One region of the Variovorax sp. UC74_104 genome, then DNA from elsewhere that is predicted to be linked to it. Evidence: riboswitches for the same ligand, from Rfam matches in the RefSeq annotation. Region 1 holds a riboswitch; the other holds the start of a gene.

Evidence for each region. A riboswitch is a leader RNA that binds a small molecule or an ion and turns the genes downstream of it on or off. The one in region 1 is predicted to bind cobalamin.
Region 2: linked by a shared signal. The riboswitch ahead of ACHMXA_RS15230 (TonB-dependent siderophore receptor) and the one ahead of ACHMXA_RS20025 (TonB-dependent receptor domain-containing protein) in region 1 are both predicted to bind cobalamin.

Annotation. Positions count from the first base shown of each region.
Region 1 covers NZ_CP171978.1:4,257,784-4,269,877, reverse strand. Annotated here, with positions in the region: gene ACHMXA_RS20060 (carbon-nitrogen hydrolase family protein) at 1-15, opposite strand, end outside; gene ACHMXA_RS20055 (helix-turn-helix domain-containing protein) at 200-1,171, shown strand; gene ACHMXA_RS20050 (universal stress protein) at 1,197-1,622, opposite strand; gene ACHMXA_RS20045 (sulfite exporter TauE/SafE family protein) at 1,701-2,528, opposite strand; gene ACHMXA_RS20040 (cell division protein ZapA) at 2,810-3,133, opposite strand; gene ACHMXA_RS20035 (hypothetical protein) at 3,130-3,354, opposite strand; gene ACHMXA_RS20030 (ClcB-like voltage-gated chloride channel protein) at 3,468-5,189, opposite strand; cobalamin riboswitch at 5,244-5,499, shown strand; gene ACHMXA_RS20025 (TonB-dependent receptor domain-containing protein) at 5,597-7,513, shown strand; gene ACHMXA_RS20020 (cobyrinate a,c-diamide synthase) at 7,498-8,925, shown strand; gene ACHMXA_RS20015 (bifunctional adenosylcobinamide kinase/adenosylcobinamide-phosphate guanylyltransferase) at 8,900-9,502, shown strand; gene ACHMXA_RS20010 (ABC transporter substrate-binding protein) at 9,499-10,374, shown strand; gene ACHMXA_RS20005 (FecCD family ABC transporter permease) at 10,371-11,399, shown strand; partial or broken gene ACHMXA_RS20000 (ABC transporter ATP-binding protein) at 11,396-12,094, shown strand, end outside.
Region 2 covers NZ_CP171978.1:3,262,683-3,268,009, forward strand. Annotated here, with positions in the region: gene ybaL (YbaL family putative K(+) efflux transporter) at 1-637, shown strand, start outside; gene ACHMXA_RS15220 (hypothetical protein) at 662-1,066, opposite strand; gene ACHMXA_RS15225 (hypothetical protein) at 1,239-1,463, shown strand; cobalamin riboswitch at 1,555-1,850, shown strand; gene ACHMXA_RS15230 (TonB-dependent siderophore receptor) at 1,983-4,175, shown strand; gene ACHMXA_RS15235 (PepSY domain-containing protein) at 4,199-5,327, shown strand, end outside.

The DNA of each region.
Region 1 (12,094 bases):
GACGGTGGTCGGCATGAATGCTTCTCCAGATGCAATGAAAGTAACGAGGCGTGGTCCGCAGGCACCGGGTTTGCGCTGTGGCATGCGGGTTGCTTGAAGCGTAGATTCGCGCCGCCTGAACGCCTTGACCCGGTTTGGCGGCGTTCTTGTTCCAGCGTTGCATCCGTTCGCTACCCCTCAGGCCTTCCGAGGAATCCCGATGACCCAGCTGCTCAGCACCGACGCCGTCCCGCGCGACCAGCGGCTCGCCTACTGGACCGACATGATCTGCAACGTCTACGTGCAGCTGGGCTGCGACCCGGTGCGCGAGGGCAATTCGGGCGGCTCGGGCGATTTCGAGGGCAGCATCCGCCAGCACACGCTGCCGGGGCTCGACGTGTCGGTCGTCACCTCGAGCCCGCAGAAGGTGATGCGCACGCCGGGACACATCTCGCATTCGAGCGACGACTATTTCCTCGTGAGCATCCAGGCGCGCGGCCGGGGCGTGGTGCGGCAGGACGGGCGCGACGCCGTGCTGTCGGCCGGCGACTTCGCGCTGTACGACAGCACGCGGCCCTACCAGCTGCTGTTCGACGAATCATTCGAGCAGATCGTGCTCAAGCTGCCCGGCGAGCGCCTGCGCAGCGAGCTGCGCGACACCCAGGCGCTCACGGCCACCACCGTTTCGGGCCGCGAGGGCGCGGGGCACCTGCTGCTGGGCATGATCCGCACGCTGCGCGAGGACATCGACATGCTGCAGCCGGCCTCGGCCCTCGCGGTGGCCAACGGCGTGCAGAACATCCTGGTGGCGGGGCTGCAGACGCTGCCGGCGGCCAGCGCGCCATCGCTGAGCAATCTGGCGGCGTACCACCTGGCGCGCGTGAAGCGGCGCATCGACGAGCAGCTGGGCGATCCGTCGCTATCGGTCAGCACTCTGGCGGCGGGGCTGGGCGTGTCGGTCAGCCACATCCATCGCGCGTTCAGGAGCGAGCCGCTCACGCCATCGCAGTACATCTGGGAGCGCAGGCTGGAGGCCTGCAGCCGCGACCTGCTGGAGCCGCGCCTCGCGGGCCGGCCCGTGGCGGACATCGCCTATGGCAGGGGCTTCAACGACGCGGCGCATTTCAGCCGCGCGTTCAAGGAGCGATTCGGCTGCTCGCCGCGCGAATGGCGGCAGCAGCGCACGCAATAACGGATCGGTGGATCGACGGACCGGCTTACTGAACCAGCAGCACCGTGGTGTTCGTCTCGGCGATCACCTTGGTGGCGACCGAGCCCATCAGCGCGCGGCCCAGGATGCCGTGGCCATGCGTGCCGAGCACGATCAGCCCGGCGTGCGCGGCGGCGGCCGACTTGAGGATCTCCTCGGCGATGTGGCCGTGGCGCGCATCGACCGTGTAGTTCGTGATGCCCTGCGCCGCGAGCTGGGCCTTCACGGGCTCGATCACCTTGGCGCTTTCCTCGGCGTAGTACTCGGAGACGATCTCCTTGCTGAGGTGGCGCGTGACGTGGCCCGAGATGCCCGTGCACACGTGCACGATGACCAGCTCGTGGCCGTCCACGAACATGGCCCGGTTGGCGACCAGATAAGCCAGCGCCTTCTGCGTGTAGGCGCTGCCGTCGACTGCGATGAGGATTTTCATGGCCTCGTTATACGGCTCGCGGCGCACGGGCGGCAACGAGTCGCACCTCTGGCGCAAGGGCCTTGGGCCCGAAGGGAATCAGCCGTGCAGGCCCTTCCAGAGCATGTAGGCCGCCAGCAGGTAGAGGATGCTCGCGAACACGCGCTTGAGCTTCTTCACCGGCAGGCTGTGCGCGGCCTTCGCGCCCAGCGGCGCCGTGATCACGCTGCACAGCGCGATCACCGCCAGCGCGGGCAGCCAGATGTAGCCGAAGGAGCCGGCCGGCAGGCCCTGCACCGACTGTCCGCTGACCGCGTAGCCCAGCACGTTCGCCACCGCGATCGGAAAGCCCAGCGCCGCGCTGGTTGCCACCGCGTTGTGGATGGAGATGTTGCACCACGTCATGAACGGCACGCTGATGAAGCCGCCGCCCGCGCCCACCAGGCCCGAGATGAAGCCGATGGCGCCGCCCGCCGCGAGCTGGCCGCCCGTGCCCGGCATCTGCCGCGTGGGGGCGGGCTTCTTGTCGAGGAACATCTGCGTGGCCGAGAAGCCCACGAACAGCGCGAAGAAGATCGCCAGCGCCGTGCCCTTGAGCAGCGCGAACACGCCGAGGCTGCCCACCAGGCTGCCGATGACGATGCCGGGCGCGAGGCGCCGCACGATCTCCCAGCGCACCGCGCCGCGCTTGTGGTGCGCGCGCACGCTCGACACCGAGGTGAAGATGATGGTCGCCATCGAGGTCGCGATGGCCATCTTCACCGAGAGGTCGGCCGGCGCGCCGCGGTGGCCCATGATGATCGTGATGAAGGGCACCATCAGCATGCCGCCGCCGATGCCCAGCAGGCCTGCGAGGAAACCGGTGCCAAGCCCCAGGGCGGCGAGTTCGGCGATGAGGATGGGGTCGAGCAGGCTGGAGACGTTCACGGAAATTCTGTATCGCAAAAAGCAACGGCCCCGAGCAGCGTGTGCAGGGGGCCGTGGCGGAATTAGGTGTCTGCAAGTGGGCGCCGGACTCGCATCCTGAACCGGGGTTCAGGTGGGCGAGGGCAGCAAGACTTCGGGTTCATCTGACGCGAGATGATCACACCCGTCGAGCGATTTACCAAGCCCGGCTCCGTAGAGCATTGGAACAAGGACATATAAAGCCCAACGCGCACCGCAGACAGTTTGGATTTTACCGCTGCAGCCCTGCCGGCGGAACCCGTTCAGAGCAAATGTCCATCGCCCGCCAGGGCCTGATCGAGTCTTTGAATGAGCTGGGCAGCTTTCGGGTCGGTTTCGGTGGTATCGGGCGCTGCCGCCGGAGCGGGTGCCGCGCTGGCAGCGGCCTGCTGCGCGGCAAGGTCGAATGCCAGGTTCAGCGATGCCAGCACCGCGATGCGGTCGCGGGCCTTGACTTTTCCCGCGTCGCGGATCTTGCACATGGCGGCATCCACGCGTTCGACGGCTTGGCGCAGCTGCGCCTCGCCGCCGTCGGGACAGCCGAGCAGATAGCTCTGTCCCATGATCTGTACTTCAATCTGCTTCATGCGGGGGAGTCTTCGGAAGGTGGTTCTGCCGGCAGCCGTTCGAGCAGGGCATCGAGGCGCGTGCGGGCCGCGACGAGCCGCGACTTCAGTGCGTCGCGTTCGCGCGTGAGCGCATCGACCTGTTCCTGCAGCAGCGCGTTGGTGCGCTGCACCTCTTCGTGACGCACGAGCAGTCGTTCGACGCGCTCGGCGATCTGATCGATGGGGCTGGAGGCGGGCATGGTTGGCGATTGTAGTTTCCCGGGGAGGCGGTCCCGCCGAGGCCGGACGCGCTGCCCGGCGTGGCAGGGATTCTGCGGCTTTGCCGCCCGCGGATCAAACGCTCCTGGCCCTCTCAGGCTTCGCTGAGCCGCACGTAGGTCGCCAGCAGCGCGCTCTTGGCGACCACGCCCAGCAGCACCGGGTTGGCTGCGCTCTCGATCAGCGGCAGCCGCTCGCCCAGATGATCGAGAAAGCGCTGCAGCGCCTCGCCCAGTCCCGTGTCCGCGGTGACCGGCTGGATGGCCTGCGAGAGCAGGGCGCCGGCCGTCGTCTCCTGCGGTGCCGTGCCGAGCGACGAGAGCGGCACCACGCCGAGGTAACGGTTGTCCGAGTCCACCACGTACAGGTATTTGACGGGGTACTGCAGGAAGAGCCTGCTCATCGCCTCGCGGTCCGCCTGCGGGCCGACCACGGTTTCGGCCGGCTGCGCCAGGTCGCGCATGTGCAGCCCGCGCAGGCGCATCTGGTCGTCGCGCTGGGCGTTGCGGTGCAGCGTGATCTCGTACATCGAGCCCGCGTTGGCCGAGCGCGCCACGAAATACGCGATGACGCTCGCGGCCATCAGCGGCAGCATGACCTGGTAGCTCAGCGTCATCTCGAAGATCATCAAGATCGCCATCAGCGGCGCCTGCGTGGCACCCGCCAGGAACGCGCCCATGCCGACGATGGCGTAGGCAAACGGCGCCGAGCTCGCCGCCGGCCACAGCGCCTGCACGCCCTGGCCGAACAGCGCGCCGATCATGCAGCCGAAGAAGAGCGCCGGCGTGAACACGCCGCCCACCGCGCCCGAGCCGGCCGTTGCCATCGTCGCCACCGCCTTGGCGAGCAGCACCATCGCGATCAGCGTCCATGCCCAGGGCGTGTGCAGCACCGAATTGACCACGCTGTAGCCGTTGCCCCAGACCTCCGGCACCGGCACCGACACCGCGCCCATGACCAGCCCGCCCAGCGCCAGCCGCCACGGCAGCGCCATCGGCAGCCGCGAGAACAGCGCCCGGCTGCCCTGCAGCGCACGCAGGAAGCCCACCGCCGCGAAGCCCAGCAGCACGCCGAGCAAGCAGAACAGCACGACCTCGGTGCCGTGGATCTCCGGGAAGGGCGGCATCTTGTAAGGCGGCTGGTAGCCCGGCAGCGCCCGCATCGCGACGTTGGCGACCACCGACGCGATGATGATCGGCCCCACGCTCTCCATCGCGATGGAGCCCAGCACGATCTCCGCGACGAAAAAGGCGCCCGCGATGGGCGCGTTGTACGCGGCTGTGAGGCCGGCCGCCGCGCCACAGGCCACCAGCAGCCGCAGCCGCTCGGCCGGAAAGCGCAAGGCCTGCCCCAGCAGCGAAGAGGCCAGCGCCGCCAGCTGCACCATCGAGCCCTCGCGGCCGATCGAGCCGCCGGTGCCGATGCTCACCAGCGACGACGCGCTGCGCGCTAGCGTCTGCGCCACCGGAATGCGGCCGTCGCCGAGCACGATGGCTTCCATGTAGTCCGACGTGGCGCTGCGCGAGGCCACGCGCTTCGCGAGCACCAGCAGCAGCCCCGCCACGAGCCCGCCCACCGTGGGGCAGGCGATGCGCGCCCACCATGGCAGGTGCTTCGCCATGGCGACCAGCCCCTGGCCGGGACCGAGCACCAGGTGCTCGAAGGCGAGCAGCGCGGCACGGAAGAGCTCGGTCGCCAGCGTGCCCAGCAGCCCGGCCACGATGGACCAGAGCAGCATCGACTGCCAGCCCGATACACCGAAGAGCCGCTGCAGCGCCGAGCGAAGATTCAGGAAGACCGAGGCGGGCCGCATCATGGCCGTCGATGTTAGCGGCGCCGCAACTTTCGACTTAAGCCCCGTTGCCCAGCGCATAAAATCCCGCCCGTTGGTGCTCGCGCCGTGGTTCGCACGGCGCAGTTCAACGGGAAGCAGGAGTGGAAGCCCCGGTTCGTACCGGAACAAGGCCGAAGCCGCCTGCGCTGCCCCCGCAACGGTCAAGCAGACGGCGCCGCAAGGCGCCAACACCTTTCCATCGAGCCACTGGGCGCCCTGAAACAGGCGCCTGGGAAGGCGGCAAGGAGTCGTTCTGCCAGCCCGGATACCGGCCAACGAGGCGGCTGCCGCATGCGTCGAAGATCGATTGACGAACGCATGCGCGGCCATTGCGCCCAGGCGCCGGCGGGGAGGCCGGCCAGGGGTATTGACGTTCGTTCGCTTGATCCATGAATTCCCGTGTTTGCTCTACCCGCGGCCGCGCCCCTGCGCGCCGCTTCCGCCACGCCTGCCTGCCGCTGGCGCTGGTTTCCGTCTTCGGCGGCCTGGCCCATGCCCAGGAGGCTTCCACCCTGCGCGAGACGGTGGTCACGGCCAACCGCACGCCCCAGCCGCTGTCGGAGCTCGTGGGAGACGTCTCCGTCGTCGACAGCAACGCCATCGCGCGCAGCGGCGCGACCGGCGTGGCCGACCTGCTCTCGCGCCTGCCCGGCATCGAGATCTCGCGCTCCGGCGGCGTGGGCAACACCACCAGCCTGTTCATCCGCGGCGCCGAGACGCGCTTCACCGCCGTGTACCTCGACGGTGTGCGCATCGACTCGCAATCGACCGGCGGCGCCGGCTGGGAAGGCATTCCGCTGTCGCAGATCGACCGCATCGAAGTGCTGCGCGGCCCGGCCGCCGCGGTGTACGGCTCCGACGCGGTGGGCGGCGTGATCCAGCTCTTCACCAGGCGCGGCGAGGAGGGCGTGTCGCCCTACGCGGGCATCGGCATCGGAAGCTACGGCCTGCGCAGGATCGAAGGCGGCGTGAGCGGCAAGTCGGGCCTCTTCGACTACTCCTTCGGCGTGGCGCATGAAGAGAGCAAGGGCTACAACGTGCAGCCCGTGAGCAAGCGCAACGTGACCAAGGACGGCTTCACCAGCCCCGACCGCGACGGCTACAACAGCACCTCGGGCAACGTGAAACTGGGCTTCCAGATCACGCCCGACCAGCGCATCGAGGCCACGATGCTCGCCAGCGACATCAAGGCCGGCTACGACGTCTCCGTGCCGTACAAGACCAAGCCGCCGATCCTGTTCCGCGACGACGTGTCCAGCAACACGCTGCGCACCGCCGGCCTGACCTGGTCGGCCAAGTGGAACGACGTCTACAGCACCCGCGTGCAGGTGACCGACTCGCAGTCGGTCTACAAGACCCAGCCCTCGTTCTACCGCACCGAGACAAGGCTGCGCGGCTACCTGTTCCAGAACGAATTCCGCTTCGGCCCGCACCTCGTCACCGCCACGCTGGAGCGCCGCGAGGACGCCCTCGAAAACGCGCCCACCACCACTTCGAAGCTGCTCTCGCGCGACCGCTCGCAGAACGCCATTTCGCTGGGCTACGGCTTCGTGCAGGGCCCGCACTCGCTGCAGCTGCACGTGCGCCGCGACAGGGACAGCGAGTTCGGCGGCAAGACCACCGGCAGCGCGGCCTACGGCTACGCCATCACGCCGTCGCTGCGCTTCACGGCCTCGGCCGGCACCGCCTTCCGCGTGCCGACGCTGTACCAGCGCTTCAGCGAATACGGCCTGGCGACGCTCAAGCCCGAATCGAGCCGCAACCTCGAACTGGGCCTGCAGTACACCGAGGGCGCGACGCAGCTGGGCATCGTGGCGTATGCCAACCGCGTGCAGAACCTGATCGTGTTCGACGGCTCCGCCAAGGGCTGCGCCTCGTCCTTCGGCTGCTACGCGAGCACGGCCCGCGCGCGCTACCAGGGCGTGACGCTGTCGGGCAGCCACCGTATCGGCGACGTCACGCTGCGCAGCTCGCTCGACTTCCAGGATCCGCGCGACCTCGCCACCCACAACCTGCTCGTGCGCCGCGCGCAGCGCCACGCCACCTTCGGCGCCGACTGGCGCGTCGCAGGCTGGACGCTGGGCGCCGAGGTGCAGACCTCCAGCCGCCGCTACGACGATGCCGCCAACGGCGTCAAGCTCGGCGGCTACACGGTGCTGAACCTGTCGGCCACAACGCAGATCACGCGCGACCTCAACCTGGTCGCACGCGTCGACAATGCGGGCAACAAGGACTACCAGTTCGCGCGGCTGTACGCCACCGCAGGCCGCACCGCGTACGTCGGTCTCAAGTGGACGCCTCAATAAGCTCATCGCCCCCTCCGGACGGCACCGCCAGCGGTGCCGCGGCGGTTTCATGCGCCGCCGTGCTGGTGGCCGCCCCGGCCTCGGGGCAGGGCAAGACCACGGTCGCGGCAGCGCTGGCCCGGCTGCATGCGCGCCAGGGCCGGCGCGTGCGCGCCTTCAAGTGCGGGCCCGACTTCCTCGATCCGCACTGGCTGGCGCTGGCCACCGGCGCGCCGGTGCATTCGCTCGATCTCTGGATGACCGGCGAGGCCGACTGCGGCGCGCGCCTGCACGAGGCCGCGGCCGGATGCGACTTGCTGATCGTCGAAGGCGTGATGGGCCTCTTCGACGGCACGCCCAGTGCCGCCGACCTCGCGCAGCGCTTCGGCCTGCCGGTGCTGGCGGTGATCGACGCACAGGCCATGGCCGGCACCTTCGGCGCGCTGGCCTATGGGCTGCAGAACTTCCGCTCCGGCCTGCCGTGGGCTGGCGTGCTGGCGAACCGCGTGGCCGGCGACCGGCACGCGGGCATGCTGAAGGACGCGCTGCGCGATCCCTCGCAATGGCTCGGCGCCTTGCCGCGCGATGCGGGGTTCGCGCTGCCCGAACGGCACCTGGGGCTGGTGGCCGCCACCGAGCTCGGCGATGCGATGGCGAGGCTCGACGCGGTGGCCGACGTGCTGGCCGCCACGCCGCTCGGACGGATGCCGGTCGCCCGGTTGCCGCAGGTGCGCTTCGAGGCTCCCCCAGCCGATGAGGCGCAGGCCGTGCCGCCGGTGCTGGCCGGCCGCACCATCGCGATTGCGCGCGACGCCGCGTTCTCCTTCATCTACCCCGCGAACCTCGACGTGCTCACGGCACTGGGCGCGCGGCTGAGCTTCTTCTCGCCGCTCGCGGGCGATGCCTTGCCGGCCTGCGATGCCGTCTGGCTGCCCGGCGGCTACCCGGAGCTCCACGCGCAGGCGCTGGCAGCCTGCGAGCCGATGCGCGAGTCGCTCGCCGCGCACGTCGCCGCGGGCAAGCCGATCTGGGCCGAGTGCGGCGGGATGATGGCGCTGTTCGACGAACTGGCCATTCAGGACGGCGGGCAGGTCCACCGCCTCTGGGGCCTGCTGCCGGGCCGCGTGACCATGCAGAAGCGGCTGGCCGGCCTCGGGCCGCAGCAGCTCTCGCTCGGCGGCCATGTCCTGCGCGGCCACACATTCCACTATTCGAGCTGCGAGACGCCGCTCGTGCCCGCCGCGCACACTGCCCGGCCCGGAGCGACCCAGCCCGTGGGCGGGCGCGCCGGCGAAGCGCTGTACGTGCACGGGCCGGTGCGCGCGAGCTATTTCCATGCGTGGTTCGCGTCCAGTCCGCAAGCCACCGCGCGCCTTTTCGGCGCCATGCCCATGGAGTTGGAGAGCCATGCCGCATCAACCGATCAAGCCTAGGACCCAGGAGCACGAGTTCATCCTCGGCGGCCAGAAGAGCGGCAAGTCGCGCCGCGCCGAGCAGCGCGCCGCCGACTGGCTCGCCACTGATGCGCGCACGCGCCGCGCCGTGCTGATCGCCACGGCCCAGGCCTACGACGACGAGATGCTGGAGCGCATCGTGCGCCACCAGGCCGACCGCGCCGAGCGCGTGCCCGGCATGCGCACCATCGAGGAGCCGGTCGAGCTCGCGCGCGCCATCGTCACGCAGAGCACGCCAGAAACGCTGGTGGTGGTCGACTGCCTCACGATGTGGCTCACCAACCTGCTGATGCCGATGCCCAGCGAAGACGCCCGCCCCGTGACGCGCACCCCGGCGACGCACATCGCGATGCTGCTGGTCGCGCTGCGCGATGCGCCGGGCCCGGTGGTGCTGGTCGGCAACGAGATCGGCCTGGGCGTGATCCCGATGGGCCGCGAGACGCGCGCCTTCGTCGACGCTCTGGGCCGGCTCAACCAGGACGTGGCCGCCGCCTGCGGCCGGGTCACGCTGATGGCGGCCGGACTGCCGTTGAGCCTGAAGGCGCCCGCCGCATGAGCATGAAGAAGATCCGCAATCCGCTGGCGGCAATCGGCCTCGCCCTGCTGGCGCTCGCCGCACATGCGCTCGACGTGGTCGACGAGCGCGGCGTTTCGGTGAGCCTGCCGCAGCCGCCGCAGCGCATCGTCACGCTGCTGCCTTCGCTCACCGAGTCGGTCTGCGCGCTCGGCGCCTGCGACCGGCTGGTGGGCGTGGACCGGTACTCCAACTCGCCCGAGCAGGTGAAGGCGCTGCCGCAGCTCGGCGGCGGCATCGATCCGAACGTGGAGGCCATCGTCGCGCTCAAGCCCGATGCGGTGCTGCTGGCCAAGTCCTCGCGCGTCACGCAACGGCTGGAGGCGCTGGGCATGAAGGTGCTGGTGCTCGAACCCAAGAGCCACGCCGACGTGCGCCGCGTGCTCGACAAGCTCGACCAGGTGCTGGGCACGCACGAGGCGCCGAAGGTGTGGCGCGTGATCGACGCCAGCGTGTCGGCCGCCGCGCAGTCGGTGCCTGCGAGTGCGAAGGGCATGCGCGTGTACTTCGAGGTCAACAGCGCGCCATACGCGGCGGGCGAGTCGTCCTTCATCGGCGAGACGCTTTCGAGGCTCGGCATGAAGAACATCGTGCCGGCCTCGCTCGGCCCGTTCCCCAAGCTCAACCCCGAATACGTGGTGCGCGCGAACCCCGACCTCATCATGGTCAGCGTGCGCAGCGCGCAGGGGCTGGAGCAGCGGCCCGGCTGGGCCGGCATCCGCGCGGTGCGCGAGGGCCGCATCTGCCGCTTCAGTGCCGAGCAGTCCGACGTGCTCGTGCGCCCCGGCCCGCGCATGGACGAAGCCGCGCGGCTGATGGCGCAGTGCATCGCTGAAAAGGGCGGCAAGCGATGAACGCGGCTGCCGTCAGGCACACGGCTGATCTGCGCCGCGTACTGCTGCTCGGCGCCGGCCTGCTGGTGCTGGGCGCGGCGCTGATGCTGCTGGGCCTGGGCATCGGCAGCACCGGCTTCGAGAGCCTGTTCGCCGCGCGCCACGACCCGGTGGCGCTGCAGATCGTGTGGGACATCCGCCTGCCGCGCACGCTCGGCGCCTGGCTGGCGGGCGCGCTGCTCGGCTTGGCGGGCGCGGTGGCGCAGGGGCTTTTCCGCAATCCGCTGGCCGATCCGTACCTGCTGGGCAGCGCCTCGGGCGCCTCGCTCGGCGTGGCGGTGGCGCTGCTGATGTTCGGCGGTTCGGCCGCGAGCACGCAGTGGGTGATGCGGCTCGGGCTCACCGGCGCGGCCTTCCTGGGGGCGGTGCTCGCCGTGATGCTCACGCTGATGCTGGCGCGCGGCGTGCAGCAGACGCTGCGGCTGCTGCTGGCGGGCGTGATCGTCGGCGTGGTGCTCGGCGCGGCGAAAGACCTGATCACCATCGCCTCGGCGGACATCCTCCAGGCCATCCAGGGCTTCATCCTGGGCAGCACCGGCCTCGTCGGCTGGAGCGCCTGCGCGGTGATGGCGACGGTCGGCGCGGCCTGCCTGCTGGCGGGCTGGGCGCTGGCGCCGGTGCTCGACGGGCTGGCGCTGGGCGAAGCCACCGCGCGCAGCCTGGGCCTGCCGCTGGGCGCGATGCGCGCGGCGCTGGTGGTGGTGCTGGCGCTGGCCACCGGCGCGGCCGTGGCGCAGACGGGGCTGATCGCCTTCGTCGGCCTGGCGGCGCCGCACCTGGTGCGCTCGGTCGTCAAGACCACGCATGCGCGGCTGATCGCGCTGTCGGCGCTGATGGGCGGGCTGCTGCTGATGGCGGCCGACCTGCTGGCGCGCTGGCTGATCGCGCCGCAGGAACTGCCCGTGGGCGTGCTCACGGCCGTGCTGGGCGGCAGCTACCTGCTGTGGCTGATGCACCGGCGCAGTGCGCGTGGGGGCCTGGCATGAGCCGCAACGACACGCCTGCCGCGCTGGAAGCGCACCGGCTGAGCGCCACGCTCGGCGCCACCGAAGTGCTGCACGGCATCGACCTGAAGCTGCGGGCCGCGCGCTGGACCAGCATCGTCGGCCCGAACGGCGCGGGCAAGTCGACGCTGCTGAAGGCGCTGGCGGGGCTGCTCGCCCATCGCGGCGAGGTGCGGCTCTTCGGCGAGGCGCAGGACAAGGTGCCCGCCCGCGTGCGCGCCCGCCGCCTTTCGTGGCTGGGCCAGAGCGGCACGGGCGAGGGCAGTGCGGACGACCTGATGGTCTACGACGTCGCCATGCTCGGCCGCCTGCCGCACCAGCGCTGGCTCGCCACGCCCGGCGAAGCCGACCGCGAGGCGGTGGAGCGCGCCCTGCGCAGCACCCAGGCCTGGGACTGGCGCGACCGCCCGCTGGGCCAGCTCTCCGGCGGCGAACGCCAGCGCGTGCTGCTGGCACGCGCGCTCGCCGTCGAAGCCGAGGCGCTGCTCATGGACGAGCCGCTGGCCAACCTCGACCCGCCGCACCAGGCCGACTGGATGCAGATCGTTCCGCACGCTCGTGGCCGAAGGCCGCACCGTCGTCAGCGTGCTGCACGAACTGCCGATGGCGCTGGCCGCAGACGAGTTGGTGGTGATGAACCAGGGCCGCGTCGTGCATCACGGCGCCTGCGACGACCC
Region 2 (5,327 bases), 1.0 Mb from region 1:
GGGCGTGTCGCTGGGCCTGCTGCCGGTGGAAGGGCAGAGCCTGGTGCTGGCCGGGGCGCTGATTTCCATCGCCACCAATCCGCTGTGGTTCAGCCTGATCGCGCCGATGCAGAAATGGCTGCATGCGCATTCCTCCTTCGCGCGCGGCCTGGAGATGCGCGAGGACCCGCTGGCCGAGCTGCCCATGACCACCGAGGCCAAGTACCTCTCGCGGCAGGTGGTGCTGGTGGGCTACGGCCGGGTCGGGCGCCGCATCGCGGCCGAACTCGACGCCAACGACATTCCCTACGTGGTGGCGGAGCAGAACCGCGAGCTGGTCGAGAAGCTGCGCGAGGCAGGCACGCCGGCGGTGTGGGGCGATGCAGCCGACCCGGCGGTGCTGATCCAGGCCCACATCGCGCGTGCACGCGTGCTGGTGGTTGCAACGCCGGACACCATGAACGTGCGCCAGATGATGGAAACCGCGCGCACGCTCAACCCCGCCATCCAGACCGTGATCCGCAGCCACAACGAGCAGGAAGCGCGGTTGCTCACGCAGGAAACATCAGCCACCGTTTTCCTCGGCGAGCACGAACTGGCTCAGGCCATGGCCCGCGACGTGGTGCAGCGGGCTGTATCGATGGCGGTGCCGGCCTGACGCTTGGCGGGCGCCGCCGTCGGCTCAGAGATCTTCGATCACCAGCGTGCGGTAGCGCTGGGCGATGGAGTAGGGCACGGTGCGCACCAGTTCCATCAGCCGCTCGGCCGCCGCGCCGTCCTTGGTCCTGACGAGCAGGCCGGTATGGCCCTCCTGCGCCAGCTTGGCGTAGGCACGCACCGTCGCCGCGTCGGTGCCGGCGGAGGGAAGGGGGCTGTCGGCCGAACTCACCGTCGGCGCGATCTCCGCGAGCACCGTCTCGGCGGGAAGCAGGTAGACCTCGTCGCCGCTCACGCCTTTTTCGATCAGGCGGTGGCCGATGCGGTCCGCGTCTTGCGCGCTGGGGAACATCACCATCGAGTAGCCGGTCGGGTAGAAGGCGCCGCCGATGCTCGATCGCATGCCGGGTTCAAGAGTGAAGTGCTTCATTGCTGCCTCCTGTTCTTGGTCGGTTCTTCTTCGAAAACTCGGAGATCCCTGTGAATACAACATTAGGTCGCAGCCGGGGCATGCTCTGTAGGAGAACCCCGAAAGCTCTGTCAACCGCACCCGTGCGTTCCCTGTTCATCCAGTAATCAGGCAGCACATTCATCCTCGCACCATGCCCCCCTCGAGAAACATCGCGCTCACCGTCCACGAACTGGAGGCGGGCGAGTTCTACTGGGTGCTGATGGAAGCCGTGGACGACTCGCCCGGCGCGCCCGGCGAAACCTCCCACGTCTACGTGCCGCTGGAGGCGGCCCACGAGCCGTACGCCACCTACTCCAATGCGCTTGTGGCGGGAGTGGCCATGATGCGGCGGCTGTTCGGGCCCGGCGGCCCCTGAGGCCGCCAGCGGGGCCTGGAGGGGCCCGGAGGGGCGCTACCTATAATCCCGCCGTTCCGATGCGGCAGTTTTCATTAGTTACCCGCCGCACCGGACAACACGGTTCGAAGGTGCCCCGCACGCCATCTCATCCTTGGCGACGGGGTTAAACGGGAAGCAGGTGAGCTGCGCCGTCGTTCTCTCCCGAGAGCGATGGACGCGCCAATTCCTGCGCTGCCCCCGCAACGGTCAGCGGATCTGGAACCCTCGGGCTCGTGCCTCATCGATCGGCACGGGCAGCCACTGCGCTTTGGCGTGGGAAGGCGAGGATTTCCGCCGCGGCGTGCATCCAAAGCATGCCGCGGCACTCCGCAAGCCCGGATACCGGCCTTCGCAACCGCCTTCGGACGCTGCGGGAGTGCGTGTCCGGGCCTGCCGCTTCACTCGCCCGCGAGCCGCCGCAGTCCCTTCGCCTCTACCCCCCGCCGCGTCCTTCATCGGTCAGGAGCCTGCGGGGACGCAGGCCGGAGGAGAAACTTCATGGGTCATGCATCGCCGCCAGGACGCGATCGCAGGAGGGCGTCGCAACGGCCGCGGCGCTGGGCGCGGTTTTCGGGGCTTTCCAGTCTTTCGCTGGGTTGGGGGCTGGCCCTGGGGCCCTGTGCGGCGGCCTTCGCGCAAACGCCCGACGGCCAGACCCTCAAGCCGATCCAGGTCGATGCCGAACGGCACACGCCATTGGCCATCGACGAACCCACGCAGACCGGCAGCCGCCTGGGCCTCACGCCGCTCGAGACGCCGGCCAGCGTCGAGGTGCTGTCGGGCGACACCATCCGCGCGCGCGGCGACGTCTCGGTGGTCGACGCCGTCACCCGCGCCACCGGCATCACCGGCTCGCCCGGTCCGGGCAACGGCGGCACCGCGCTGGTGGCGCGCGGCTTCCTCGGCCACGGCTCGGTGATGCAGCTCTTCGACGGCACGCGCCTCTACGCGGGCGCCGGCACCGTCACCTTTCCCTTCGACACCTGGTCGGCCGACCGCATCGAGGTGCTGCGCGGCGCGGCCTCCGTGATGTACGGCGAGGGCGCCATCGGCGGCGCGATCAACGTGGTGCCGAAGAAGCCCACGCGCGGGCCGATCCGCAATGAAGCGCTGCTCACGCTCGGCTCCGACGCCACGCGGCAGGTGGCCTTCGGCAGCGGCGGGGCGATCAACGACCGGCTTTCGTACCGATTCGACATCAGCCAGCGCAACACAGACGGCTTCATGCAGCGCGGCGAGGCCGAGAGCCTGGCCGTGAGCGCGGCCGTGCGGCTCGACGTGTCACCGCAGCTGCAGTTCACGCTCTCGCACGACGAGGGCCGCCAGTCGCCGCAGCGCTACTACGGCGTGCCGCTGATCGACGGCCGCCTGAGCAGCCAGACGCTGCGACAGAACTACAACGTGGACGATGCCGAGATCAAGTACCGCGACAAGTGGACCCGCCTCGACGCCCAGTGGACGCCCAGCGACGCCGTCACCGTGCGCAACCAGCTCTACCGGCTGGAGAGCAAGCGCCACTGGCGCAACAGCGAGACCTACACCTACAGCCCCGCCACCCGCCGCGTGACGCGCGGCGACTACCTGGAGATCGGCCACGACCAGGAGCAGATCGGCAACCGCACCGACGCCACCTTCAGGCACGGGATGTTCGGCCTGGCCAACCAGGTGCTGGTGGGCTTCGACGTGAACCGCATCGACTTCACGCACACCAACGACTCTCCCTACGGTGGCCGATCGGTGGTCGATCCCTTCGTCTTCAGCCCCGGTTACTACGCGTCGCCCGTGGCCTACACGCCGCGCTACAAGACGAAGACCAGCACCTACGCCTTCTTTGCCGAGGACAAGCTGGCCTTCAACGAGCGGTGGTCGGTGGTGGGCAGCCTGCGCTGGGACCACGCGAAGGTCGCGCGCACCGACCTGCAGAACGCCGCCAACAGCTTCGGCAAGACCTTCGAGTACGCCACCGGCCGCCTCGGTGTGGTCTACGCACCCGACGCCTCGCAGTCGTTCTACGCGCAAGTGGCGCGCGCGGCCGATCCGCTGGGCTCGCTGGTGACCACCTCCGCGTCGCAGGCGGCCTTCGACCTCAGCACCGGCCGGCAGGTCGAGGTCGGCTACAAGCGCCAGCTCGCGGACAACCGCGGCGCCTGGACCGTCGCCGCCTACCGCATCGACAAGAACAAGCTGCTGTCGCGCGACGCCATCGATCCGACCGTCACCCAGCAGGTCGGCAAGCAGTCTTCCGAAGGCATCGAGGCCACGCTCGACCTGGCGCTGAGCTCCACGCTGCGGCTCGAGGCCAACGTCGCCAAGCTGCGTGCGCGCTACGACGACTTCAACGAAGTGGTCGGCGGCAGGCTGGTCTCTCGCGCCGGCAACACGCCCACCGGCGTGCCGGAGGAGGCCGCCAACCTCTGGCTCACCTGGCGCTTCCTGCCGCAGTGGGAGGCCGACGTCGGCCTGCGCTACGTGGGCTCGCGCCAGGTCGATTCGGCCAACTCGCGAAAGATCGGCTCCTACACGGTCGCCGATGCGGGCGTGAGCTGGCAGGCGAATCCGTCGCTCAAGCTCGCGCTGCGTGCCTACAACCTGGCCGACCGACGCTATCCGGTGTCGTTCTCGAACGGCGGCAACCAGTGGCTGCTGGGGCGTCCGCGCTCCTTCGAGCTGTCGGCGCTGGTCAGCTTCTGAACGACGGGCAGGACGAAGAACGCATGACCTCCGCATGGCGCCGCGCTTGGCCGCGCATCCGGCACTGGCTCTACTGGACGCACCGGTGGCTGGGCATCGGCGGCTGCCTGCTGTTCGTCATGTGGTTCCTCTCGGGCGTGGTGATGATGTACGTGGGATATCCGAACCTCACGGACGAGGAGCGCCTTGCGGGGCTCTCGCCGCTGCGCTTCCGGCAGGCGACGGTGTCTCCAGCGGCTGCGCTCGAAGCGCTGCCCAAGGATGTGCGCGCCCAGCCGCCGCGGCGCATGGTGCTGGAGACGCAGGGCGGAACCGGCGCCGGCCCCGTCTGGCGCATCGTTGACGCGCGTGGCGGCCGGCATACGGTGTCGGCACGCGACGGCCGCATGCCCGGCCCGGTCGATGCCGTGCAGGCCGAGTCGATCGCGCGCGACTTCTCCGGCCATGCCGGCGCCCGCTGGGCCGAGACGCTGGAGCGCGACCAGTGGACCGTGCCGCAGGGCCTGAACCCGCTGCGACCGCTGCACCGCATCGAGGTCGGCGACGCACCGGGCACCGAGCTCTACGTGTCGCAGGTCAATGGCGAAGTGGTGCGCGACACCACGCGACACGAGCGCTTCTGGAACTGGCTGGGCTCGGTGCCGCACTGGATTTACTTCACGCCGCTGCGCGCCGATCCGCCGCTGTGGCACGACGTGGTGGTGTGGCTGTCGGCCGCCTGCATCGTCTCGGCCGTGACGGGCATCGTCATCGGCATCCTTCGCGTGCGCCTGCGGCGACGTTTCCGCAGCGGGGCGGTCACGCCCTACAGCGGCTGGATGGCCTGGCATCACATCGCGGGGCTGGTCGGCGGCTTCTTCGTGCTGACCTGGATCGTCAGCGGCTGGCTGTCGATGAACCCCAACGGCTGGTTCCAGCGCGGAGCCGGCGATGCCGCGGCGATGGCGAACTACACGGGAGCCGGTACGTCGCCGTTCCCGTGGCCGCCCGCGTCGTTGCCGGCGGACGACGGCGCCGACGCACCCCGCGAGGCCGTGCTGCTGTGGTTCGACGGCAGGCCGCTGCTGCAGCTGCGCGATGCCAAGGCCCGCGTGCGGGTGGTCGATGCCGCCACCGGCGCGCCGGCCACCATCGCGAAGGACGACATCCTGC